2 regions of the Ensifer sp. 38_S197 genome follow, and region 1 is predicted to be linked to the other one. Evidence: riboswitches for the same ligand, from Rfam matches in the RefSeq annotation. Region 1 holds a riboswitch; the other holds the start of a gene.
What was found. A riboswitch is a leader RNA that binds a small molecule or an ion and turns the genes downstream of it on or off. The one in region 1 is predicted to bind S-adenosylmethionine.

Region 1 (5,434 bases):
ACGGGGATATTGAGCTTCGCGCCGGTATAAAGCTGCACGCCGGGCTCCGTCGTCAGCACTTCGAGCGTGACGCCGGAATTGATGCTGCGGGCCAGCGCCACCGAGTGTTTCGCCATGGGCTGGTTCGAAAGACAGAAATTGTGGTCGTAGGCGATGCGCTCACCTTCGGTCTGGCGGCGAAGCGGCGTCATTTCCCGGAGATCGAAGGCGGTGCCCTCGACCGCACGGATCTCGCCTGTCGGGATCTGCCGTTCGTTGGTCGGCAGATAATGGTCGGCAGCGATCATGATGTCGTGGCCGAGCGCGTCGGCGCTGCCGTCGAGATTGAAATAGCTGTGCTGGCAGACATTGGCGAGCGTCGGCCGGTCGGTCTCGGTCTCGTAGACGACGCTCAAAACGCCACCGGGCTTCAGCGCGTAGGTGCAGGTGACCTGACAATTGCCCGGATAGCCGGCGCGTCCGTCCGGATCGGTGATGACAAGCGTGACGCTGTCCGCCGTCTGGCGGGTGATCGTCCAGTTGCGCTTACCGATGTTGTCGCTGCCGCCATGCAGGTGCGTGACGCCCTTCTCGTTCAATTCGAGCTGATAGGCCTCGCCGTCGAGGGTGAAGCGTCCGTTTCCGATTCGGTTGGCGCAGCGTCCGGGCGTGGCGCCGAGATAGGGCGAATGGGCGAGATAGCCTTCGAGATCGCTGAAACCGAGCACCAGCGGCGGCTCATGGCCTTCCAGCCGCAGATCCTGGATCACAGAGCCCCAGGTCAGCACATGCGCTGTAAGTCCGCCGCCGGAGAGCACCACACGATGGACCGGCTCGCCGGATGGCAGGTGGCCGAAGATTTCCGTGTTCTGATGCATATTCACCGCTGGCTCCCTCTTCGCGACCGCAGCAACCTGCGTCATTTCCGAGGATGCGGCAACCGGAAATCTCAGTGCAGGGCCACGGCGACCCTGGGGTGCTCTGAAAGACACGCGGCGCTGCAGGATATCGCCGTCATTTCAGCGGGATAATTGCTTGGTGGCGTCCTGCAGGCCGGCGAGCGTCAAAGGGAACATCCGCCCTTCGAACAGCTTTCTCACCATGGCGATCGACTGGGTGTAGCCCCAGTGCTGCTCGGGCACGGGATTGAGCCAGATCGAGCGCGGGAAATGTGCCGTCATGCGCGAGAGCCAGAGCGCGCCGGCCTCGTCGTTCCAATGCTCGACCGAGCCGCCGGGATGGCTGATCTCGTATGGACTCATCGAGGCGTCGCCGACGAAGATCGCGCGATAGTCGCCGCCGAAGGTGCGCAGCACTTCCGTCGTGCGGGTGATGTCGGCGCGCCGGCGCCGGTTGTCCTTCCACAGGCCCTCGTAGATGCAATTGTGGAAGTAGAAATGCTCCATGTGGCGGAACTCACCGCGGGCGGCAGAGAACAGCTCCTCGACGATGCGGATGTGATCGTCCATCGATCCGCCGACATCGAAGAACATCAAAAGCTTCACGGCATTGCGGCGCTCGGGCCGCGTCACCACGTCGAGATAGCCGTGCTCGGCGGTGGCGCGGATCGTGCCGGAAAGGTCGAACTCGTCGGCAGCGCCCTGGCGCACCCAGCGCCGCAGCCTTTTCAGCGCCACCTTGATGTTGCGGGTGCCGAGTTCGACGGTGTCGTCATAATCTCTAAACTCGCGTCGGTCCCAGACTTTGACCGCGCGGCGATGGCGCGACTGGTCCTGGCCGATCCTTATACCTTCGGGATTGTAGCCATAGGCGCCGAAGGGGGAGGTGCCGGCGGTGCCGATCCATTTCGAGCCGCCCTGGTGCCGGCCCTGCTGTTCGCGCAGCCGCTGGCGCAAGGTCTCCATCAGCTTGTCGAAACCGCCGAGCGCTTCGATCAGGCGCTTTTCTTCCTCGGTCAGGTGCTTTTCCGCGAGCTTGCGCAGCCAGTCCTCGGGGATGACGGCTTCTTCACCCGCTTCCATCGGATTGACCGCTTCCAGACCGGAAAAGCAATGCTGGAACACCCGGTCGAAACGGTCGATATGGCGCTCGTCCTTCACCAGCGCCGTGCGCGCCAGGTAGTAGAAGGCTTCGACGTCGAAGGCGGCGATACCCGCCTCCAGCCCCTCGATCAGGGACAGGAATTCCCGGAGCGTCACCGGGACCTTCGCTGCCTTGAGTTCGAGGAAGAAGGGGACGAACATCCGCTAAGCCTCAGTTTTCTCCGGTGCCGATCTCCGAGAGATCGTAGGGCGTCGTCTGGTACATCTCGTTGATCCAGTTGCCGAAGAAGAGATGCGCATGGCTGCGCCAGCGGTTCTGCGGCGGCAGGGTCGAGTCGTTGTGCGGGAAATAGTCGTGCGGCAACTTGATCGGCACGCCGGCATCCACGTCCCGGAAGTATTCGTCCGACAACGAGGTGGAATCATACTCCACGTGGTTGAACATGTAGAGCCGGTTGCCCTTTTTCTCGTGCACGAGGCAGACGCCCATCTCCTTCGATTCCATCAGGATTTCGAGGCTCGGCACCTTGTCGATGTCGGCGCGCCGGACCTCGGTCCAGCGCGAGACCGGGACGGCGAAGTCGTCGGAGAAGCCGTTGAGATAGACGGAGGAGCGGTTGAGATTCTGGTGACGGTAGACGCCGAAGGCCTTCTCGGCGAGCGGGTATTTCGGCACGCCGTGGAAATGGTAGATCGCCGCCATCGCGCCCCAGCAGACATTGAGCGTCGAATGCACGTTGGTCGCCGTCCAGTCGAAGATCTGCTTCAGCTCTTCCCAATAGGTGACGTCCTCGTATTCCAGCGTCTCGACCGGCGCGCCGGTGATGATGAAGCCATCGAACTTGCGGCCCTTCACCTCGTCCCAGGTCTCGTAGAAGGAGAGCAGGTGATCTTCCGAGGTGTTCTTCGCGCGATGGGCACCGATGCGCACCAGCGACAGTTCCACCTGCAGCGGCGAGGCGCCGATCAGGCGCGCCATCTGGATCTCGGTCTTGATCTTGTTGGGCATGAGGTTCAGAAGCCCGATCTGGAGCGGGCGAATATCCTGACGGATCGCCACGGTCTCGGTCATCACCCGCACGCCCTCATGCACGAGGGTTTCGAAAGCGGGCAGTGTATCGGGAATCTTGATGGGCATGGGCTTCCACTCGATCAATACAAAAAAACCGGCGGCGATTGATCGCGACCGGTCCTCGGAAATCCAACTTTCCTCGGCCCTTTAGCGACTTGTTTAACGTGGCTGCAAGCCGGCCGGCCAAATCACCACGGGGAATTTGATAGCGCGACAGGGACGCGGGGGTCAAGAAAAACGATTCGGGGGTGCGATAGACCCCTCATTCCGCTGCCGCGACTTTCTCCCCGCAGGTGGGAAGAAGGAAGGTTGCCAGCCTGCGCTCGGTCCAACACCGCCTGGTTGAACCGGCGGAGCATTCTGGTGATGTCTTGGCTGCTGCGCACGTCCCCTCTCTCCGCTTGCGGCGAGGGGGCTGGGGTGAGGAGCGAATTTACACCAAGTGCAGAGCGTCCCGCATTCCATATCCCAACTGACGCCCCGCCTCGTCGATGCCGAGCCAGAAGAAGCGGAAGCGGATCGGCGGGCCGCCGCTATCCGGCGTCATCTCGCGGTGCAGCCATGTCTGCCACTGCTCTCCAGTAAGGGCGACGTGAAAATAGTGTCGCCGATGGCAGATGGCTCTACCGTCCTTCCAGTAAGAATAGTCCTGCGTGACGAGGTGCGTGAGCGGCTGCGGTGGCGTCAACCCTGTTTCCTCGACGAACTCGCGCGTTGCCGCGACTTCCGGGCTCTCGCCCGGCTCCATCGTGCCACCGGGCACCTGCAGTTCGATCTCCGGAAAGTCCGGCTCGTCGAAGACCAGCAGGCGGCCCTGCCAGGTGGCGTAGATCAGCACCTTGTGCGCGTCCGGGCTCATCCGTCGCGGCGCGCCATGAAGGCGAGGCGCTCGAAGAGGTGGACGTCCTGCTCGTTCTTCAGAAGTGCGCCGTGCAGCTTCGGCAGCATGGTCTTGGCATCGGCCCTGAGATCGGCCGGATCGACTTCGTCGGCGACGAGCAGCCGGATCCAGTCGAGCGCTTCGGAAGTGGAGGGCTTCTTCTTGAGGCCCGGCACCTGGCGGATGTCGTAGAAGGCGGCAAGGGCCGCCGAAAGCAGCGTCTTGCGGATGCCGGGATAGTGCACCTCGACGATGCGGGCGAGCGTTTCGGCATCGGGAAAGCGGATATAGTGGAAGAAGCAGCGGCGGAGAAATGCGTCCGGCAGTTCCTTCTCGTTGTTGGAGGTGATGATGACGATCGGCCGGTGGCGCGCGCTGATCATCTCGCCGGTCTCGTAGACATGGAATTCCATGCGGTCGAGTTCCTGCAGCAGGTCGTTCGGAAACTCGATATCGGCCTTGTCGATCTCGTCGATCAGAAGCACCACGCGCCGGCCCGCCTCGAAGGCCTGCCAGAGCTTGCCCTTGCGGATGTAGTTTTTGACCTCGTTGACGCGTTCGTCGCCGAGCTGGCTGTCCCGCAGGCGCGAGACTGCGTCGTATTCGTAGAGGCCCTGCTGTGCCTTGGTGGTCGACTTGACGCTCCATTCGATGAGTTCGAGATCGAGGGCGGCAGCGATCTGGCGGGCAAGCTCGGTCTTGCCGGTGCCGGGTTCGCCCTTGACGAGCAGCGGCCGCTCCAGCCGGATCGCAGCATTGACGGCGATCATCAGGTCCTTGTCGGCGATATAGTCGGCGGTGCCTTCGAATTGCATGGTCGTCTTCCGGTTCAGCATAGGTCTAGTGGAATGAATTTGACATTTGAGTCCCGTTTTCCGCACGCGCTCAACTCAAATGTCAAATTCGAAAATTCCACTATCATCATAGTGTTACTCGTGGTCCTCAAGATTCCGACATTTGCTCTCGAGGGCGCTGAGATCGCATGCAAATGTCGGAATCAGACCACTAGCAAAGCGATGCCTATGGACTATCGCATATTGGCTTAATTCGGAATCGATTTGAGAGGAGATGGTGCGAGCAGAGGGGCTCGGCGTCAGCCGCGAAGGGCGGTGACTTCGATCTCGATCAGCATTTCCGGGCGGATCAGGTCGCAGACGATCATGGTTGCGGCCGGCCGGATCTCGCCGAAGACTTCGCCGAAGATGGGGAACACCCGATCGGCGAAGCTGGCATCGGTGACGTAATAGTGATTGCGCACCACGTCGGAAAGCGAAAAGCCCGCTTCCTTCAGCGCGCCCTCGATCGTCCTGAGGCAATTGCGCGCCTGCTCCTCCACCGTCTCGGGCATGGTCATGGTGGCATAGTCGTAGCCGGTCGTGCCGGAGACGAAGCACCAGTCGCCCATCGCGACGGCACGCGAATAGCCTGCCGTCTTTTCGAAGGGCGAACCGGAGGAGATGAGCTTGCGCGCCATGTCGCCCGCTTTAGGCCCAGGGACGC
Region 2 (5,434 bases), 740 kb from region 1:
GGTAGTGCCTTCAATTGCTGGCGGTCACAACCCCACCTGGCGCTCAGTAAATGCCATTCGGGAAGTAGCGCAGGTAGATTTCCTCGAGCCGGCCGCTGCGTGACAGCGCCAGCAGCGCGTGGTCGATAGCCTGGGTCAGGGCCGGTTCGGATTTTCGGTTCATGATCGTCAGGCCTTCGCCGAGAAAGCGCTGCGAGAAATAGGCGCCATCAACGAGCGCGCAGCAGCCGCCGGCAGTCGCGCCTGAGACCCAGAAGGAAAGCTGCAAGCCGTCGGAAAAGACCGCCGGCACCTCACCTTTCTGCAGAGCGGTCAGCATGGCGTCGCGATCCGGGAAGACCTTGGCCTCGATCTTCGGGAAGAACGCCTTGAACATGGCCTCATGCGTCGTCCCCGCCACGACACCGACGGATTTTCTCCTGAGGTCCTGCGGACCCGCCACGGCGCCGGCCGCCTTGGAATTGATGGCGAAGCGCGCCGGAAGCCGCATGAAGGCACGCGAGAAACCAAAGCGCTGGCGCAGTTCCGGGCCGACGGCGATGCCGGCGGCAACAGCTTCGCCTTGCCCCTGCTCCAGCGCCGGCAGAAGTTCCGCATAAGTGACGGCCTGGATCTGGCATTTGGCTTCGATGTCGAGTTCGCGGCAGATCTCGCGCACGAGGTCGACGTGAAAACCGGAGAGCTTGCCTGACTGGTCGATGAAGTTGAACGGCGGAAAGTCCACGGTCGTCAGAAAGCGCAAGCGGGCAAGGCCCGTAAGATCGGGCTTGGCGATGCGTTCGCGCGCATCGAACAGAATGGGCAGGTCCTTGGGCTGTGCCGCCAGCGGCGTTGCGATCAAGGACGCGCAAAGGGCAATCAGGGAAAGAAATCTCATGGGCAGCGGGCCGGCACGTCTCATGTGGCAAGGGGCGGCCCTTAGAACCGCTTGATGATTCATCGCGTACCAAGTTATCCGTCGCGATCGCAACTGGCCATAGCCTCTAGAAGTACGAGGCAACACAAAGGATCAGCGAGAATTGGAGCGGGTGATCGGGATCGAACCGACGACATCAAGCTTGGGAAGCTGGCGTTCTACCACTGAACTACACCCGCGAGACTTGGGAAATTTCCCGAACCGCGACGATCTGTCAAGGACCCTTGCGCGGTATTGCATGAGGGTCCCGTGCAAAATCGCCTACTCGGCGCGGAAATGCTTCGAAAGCTTCAGGCCCTGCGCCTGGTAGTTGGAGCCGACGCCGAGGCCGTAGAGACCATCGGGACGTTCCAGCATGTGTTCATAGATCAGCCGGCCGACGATCTGCCCATGCTCGAGGATGAACGGCACCTCGTGGCTGCGGACTTCCAGAACGGCGCGGCTGCCGCTGCCGCCGGCAGACGCATGGCCGAAGCCCGGATCGAAAAAGCCGGCGTAGTGCACGCGGAATTCGCCCACCAGCGGATCGAACGGCGTCATCTCGGCCGCATAAAGCGGCGGCACATGCACCGCTTCGCGCGAGACGAGGATGTAGAACTCGTCCGGATCGAGGATCAGCTCGTCGCGGCCGCGGCTGTAGAGCGGCTCCCAAAAGTCGAAGATCGCGTGCTGCGCCTTCTTGTCGACGTCGATGACCGCCGTGTGGTGCTTGCCACGGTAGCCGATCAGGCCATCCGGGCCGGTGCCCTTGAGATCGATCGAGAGCGCAATGCCGCCGCCGCTGACATTCGGGCGCTCGCTCGCCACTAGAACGTCGCTCTCGTGCAGCGCCAGCAACTCCTGCTCCGAGAGCAGCGACTGCCCCATACGGAAGCGGATCTGCGACAGGCGCGAACCGCGGCGCACGACGATCGGGAAGGTGCGCGGGCTGATTTCGAGATAGAGCGGACCGCTGTAGCCGGCCGGGATCTTATCGAATTCCTGGGCACGGTCGGTGATGACGCGGGTGAAGATGTCGAGGCGGCCGGTCGAGCTTTTCGGATTGGCCGAGGCCGACATGCCCGCAGGCAGCGCCAGGCTTTCCATCAGCGGCACGATGTAGACGCAGCCGGTTTCCAGCACCGCGCCGTCGGTCAGATCGACCACATGCAGCTTCAGCCGGTCAAGCTTGTCGGCGACGAGATGTGATGGGCCAGGCATGAAGCTCGCGCGGACGCGGAAGGCCTTGGCGCCTAGGCGCAGGTCGAGGCTTGCCGGTTGGATCTGATCGGCATCCAGCGGCCTCTCGCTCTTCAGGCGTCCCGTTTCGAACAGCGCGGCGATCGCGCGGTCGGCCAAAATCCCAGTGTCGCGGCCCATTGCAGTCCTCTTTCCAGTTGCGAGACAAAACCAAACTCCGGGAATTGACGCAAGCGCACCCAAGCAGTATTGGAGCTTTATCCCGTGGTGATTTGGCCGGTCGGCTTGCAGCCACGTTAAACAAGTAGCTAAAAAGGCCGGGTGTCAAACCGGCCCTTCACGCGGCCGGTTTTTTTGTTTTTGAAAGTGATCGTCACATGAGCAAAAACTGGCGCCCGGCAACGCAACTGGTCCATGGCGGAACCACCCGCTCGCAGCACGGCGAAACCTCCGAAGCGATCTTCCTGACTCAGGGCTTCGTCTACGAAACGTCGGAAGCGGCCGAAGCCCGCTTCAAGGGCGAGACCGAGGGCTTCATCTATGCCCGCTACGGCAGCCCGACCAACGACATGTTCGAAAAGCGCATGTGCATGCTGGAAGGCGCCGAAGACGCGCGCGCCACGGCCTCGGGCATGGCTGCCGTTTCCGCGGCGATCCTGTGCCAGTTGAAGGCCGGCGACCACATCGTTGCCGCGCGCGCGCTCTTCGGCTCCTGCCGCTGGGTGGTCGAGACGCTCGCGCCGAAATACGGCATCGAATGCACGCTGGTCGACGGCCGCGATCTCGCAAACTGGGAAAAGGCGATTCAGAAGAACACCAAGGTCTTCTTCCTCGAAAGCCCGACCAACCCGACGCTCGAGGTGATCGATATCGCCGGCGTGGCGAGGCTCGCCAACCAGATCGGCGCGAAGGTCGTCGTCGACAACGTGTTCGCGACCCCGCTCTTCCAGAAGCCGCTGGAACTCGGCGCCCATATCGTCGTCTACTCCGCCACGAAGCACATCGATGGCCAGGGTCGTTGCCTCGGCGGCGTCGTGCTTTCCGACAAGGAATGGATCAACGAGAACCTGCACGACTACTTCCGCCACACGGGCCCGGCCATGTCGCCGTTCAATGCCTGGACGCTGCTGAAGGGTATCGAGACCCTGCCGCTGCGCGTACGCCAGCAGACGGAAACCGCACGCCGCGTCGCCGACTTCCTGGCAGAGCAGCCGCAGGTGGCCAAGGTCATCTACCCCGGCCGCAAGGATCACCCGCAGGCCGATATCATTGCCAAGCAGATGACCGGCGGTTCCACCCTCGTCGCCTTTGAACTGAAGGGCGGCAAGGACGCAGCCTTCGCGCTGCAGAATGCGCTTGAGATCGTTCGCATCTCCAACAACCTCGGCGACAGCAAGAGCCTGATCACCCATCCGGCAACGACGACGCACAAGAACCTCACCGACGAGGCCCGCGAAGAACTCGGCATTTCCGCCGGCACGGTGCGCTTCTCCGCGGGGATCGAAGACAGCGAGGACGTTGTCGAGGATTTTGCCCGCGCGCTGAAGGCCGTCAAGGCCTAACCCCGCCGAAACATACGGCCGCCGCAGCAGGCGGCGGCCGTCGATCCCTTGCGGCAGATCTCCGCGTTACGCAGCGGCGGCAGCGGGAACGAGGGGGCTCAAACACCCGCTCATGAGGCCGCAAGCCATTGCCCCAGAATGGGTACGCACAATCTTGCCGTTATTCTTGACGAAACCATCTTGCTGTAGAATACCCTGAAAGACCTGAAGCAAGGTGTTGCCCATGTATCGCGCTTTGACCCGCGACATAGAAGTTACGGTGGAGCCGTACTATCTCGAAGAGCAGTCGGATCCTGATGACGGCCGCTATGTCTGGGGCTATCGCATCGTCATTTCCAACCATTCCGATGCAGCCGTGCGGCTGATGACCCGCTACTGGCATATCACGGACGAGAACGGGCAGGTCGACGAAGTCAGCGGCCCCGGCGTGATCGGCGAGCAGCCGCTGCTCAATCCCGGCGATACCTACGAATATTCATCGGGCTGCCCGCTGGATACGCCATCGGGCGTGATGTTCGGCCACTACAGCATGGAATCGGAAGGCGGAGAGACCTTCAACGTGGCCATCCCCGCCTTCTCGCTCGATTCACCGGGGCTCGTGCGCACCCTGAACTAAAGCATGTCGCGCAAAAGTGTGCAGTGGCTTTGCGATAACGACATGCGAAATATCAAGGGCTTAAAGCGCAAGGAGCGAATCTGAAAGATCGCGAAGCGCGCTTTAGTTTGTCCGGAGTGACGCCCGCTCCTGCGGACGCACTTCGCTGGCTTCGAAACGGTAGGTCGTCGAGCAGAATTCGCAGGTGACCTTCACGACGCCATCCTCGATGGTGCTTTCGAGATCATCCGCTTCCAGATTGGCGAGCACCGAACGGAGCTTCTCGCGCGAGCAGCTGCAACGGTCATAGACCGCCTGCGGCTCATAGACGCGCACGCCGCGCTCGTGGAACAGCCGGTAGAGCAAACGTTCGGTTCCGACCGTCGGGTCCGTCAGCTCGTCGGTGTCGATCGTCTCGACCATCACCTTGGCTTCCGCCCAGTGATCGTCATCCTCGACGACGCTTTCGCCGTTGTCGCCATCGCCGCCGGAGAGATCAGGCTGGCGCATGCGCTCGGGCGCTTCCGGCAGGAACTGCGCGACCATGCCGCCGGCGCGCCAGCGATGGCGCGGCTTGCCGTTCTCATCGCGGTCGAGCAGCTCGGCGACGCCGAGCCTGACCTTGGTCGGGATCTGCTCCGATTGGCGGAAGTAGACGCCGGCGATTTCTTCCAGCGTGGCGCCGTCAAGTGCGACGATGCCCTGGTAGCGCTGGGTATGAGCGCCCTGGTCGATGGTAAAGGCGAGCACGCCCTTGCCGAGCAGTTCATGCGAAAGGGTGCGGCCATCCTTTTCGGCGGCGGCCAGCGCATCCGCATCGTAGCGGGCATAGGCGCGCACGCGGTCCGGCGTCGAGAAATCGGCGACGACGAGATCGACCGGGCCGTCTCCTTGCGTCTGGACGATCAGCTTGCCTTCGAACTTCAGCGAGGTGCCGAGAAGCACCGTCAACACGATGGTTTCGGCAACGAGCCGCGCGACGGGAAGCGGATAATTGTGGCGCTCCAGAATTGCGTCCAGCATCGGGCCGAGTTGCACGGCGCGGCCGCGCACATCGAGGCCTTCCACCTGGAAAGGCACGACGTGATCGTCACCGGCAAAGTCGAATTCACCAAGCCCTGGTGTCATGTCAGTCATGTCTTGCTCCTTGCATCAGCCAACTGCGTTGCGCCCGGGACATTC

Region 2: linked by a shared signal. The riboswitch ahead of AC1Z3V_RS19735 (O-succinylhomoserine sulfhydrylase) and the one ahead of metA (homoserine O-acetyltransferase MetA) in region 1 are both predicted to bind S-adenosylmethionine.

Annotation. Positions count from the first base shown of each region.
Region 1 is NZ_JBXOVZ010000002.1:625,761-631,194, reverse strand. It holds gene AC1Z3V_RS16295 (aldose epimerase family protein) at 1-857, opposite strand, end outside; gene AC1Z3V_RS16290 (vWA domain-containing protein) at 999-2,183, opposite strand; gene metA (homoserine O-acetyltransferase MetA) at 2,194-3,120, opposite strand; SAM riboswitch at 3,182-3,259, opposite strand; gene AC1Z3V_RS16280 (NUDIX hydrolase) at 3,488-3,913, opposite strand; gene AC1Z3V_RS16275 (AAA family ATPase) at 3,910-4,749, opposite strand; gene AC1Z3V_RS16270 (RidA family protein) at 5,028-5,408, opposite strand; gene leuD (3-isopropylmalate dehydratase small subunit) at 5,419-5,434, opposite strand, start outside.
Region 2 is NZ_JBXOVZ010000002.1:1,364,475-1,369,908, reverse strand. It holds gene AC1Z3V_RS19755 (tellurite resistance TerB family protein) at 1-5, shown strand, start outside; gene AC1Z3V_RS19750 (transporter substrate-binding domain-containing protein) at 44-877, opposite strand; tRNA gene AC1Z3V_RS19745 (tRNA-Gly) at 1,021-1,095, opposite strand; gene AC1Z3V_RS19740 (2'-deoxycytidine 5'-triphosphate deaminase) at 1,178-2,275, opposite strand; SAM riboswitch at 2,350-2,428, shown strand; gene AC1Z3V_RS19735 (O-succinylhomoserine sulfhydrylase) at 2,473-3,657, shown strand; gene apaG (Co2+/Mg2+ efflux protein ApaG) at 3,881-4,273, shown strand; gene AC1Z3V_RS19725 (Hsp33 family molecular chaperone) at 4,376-5,389, opposite strand.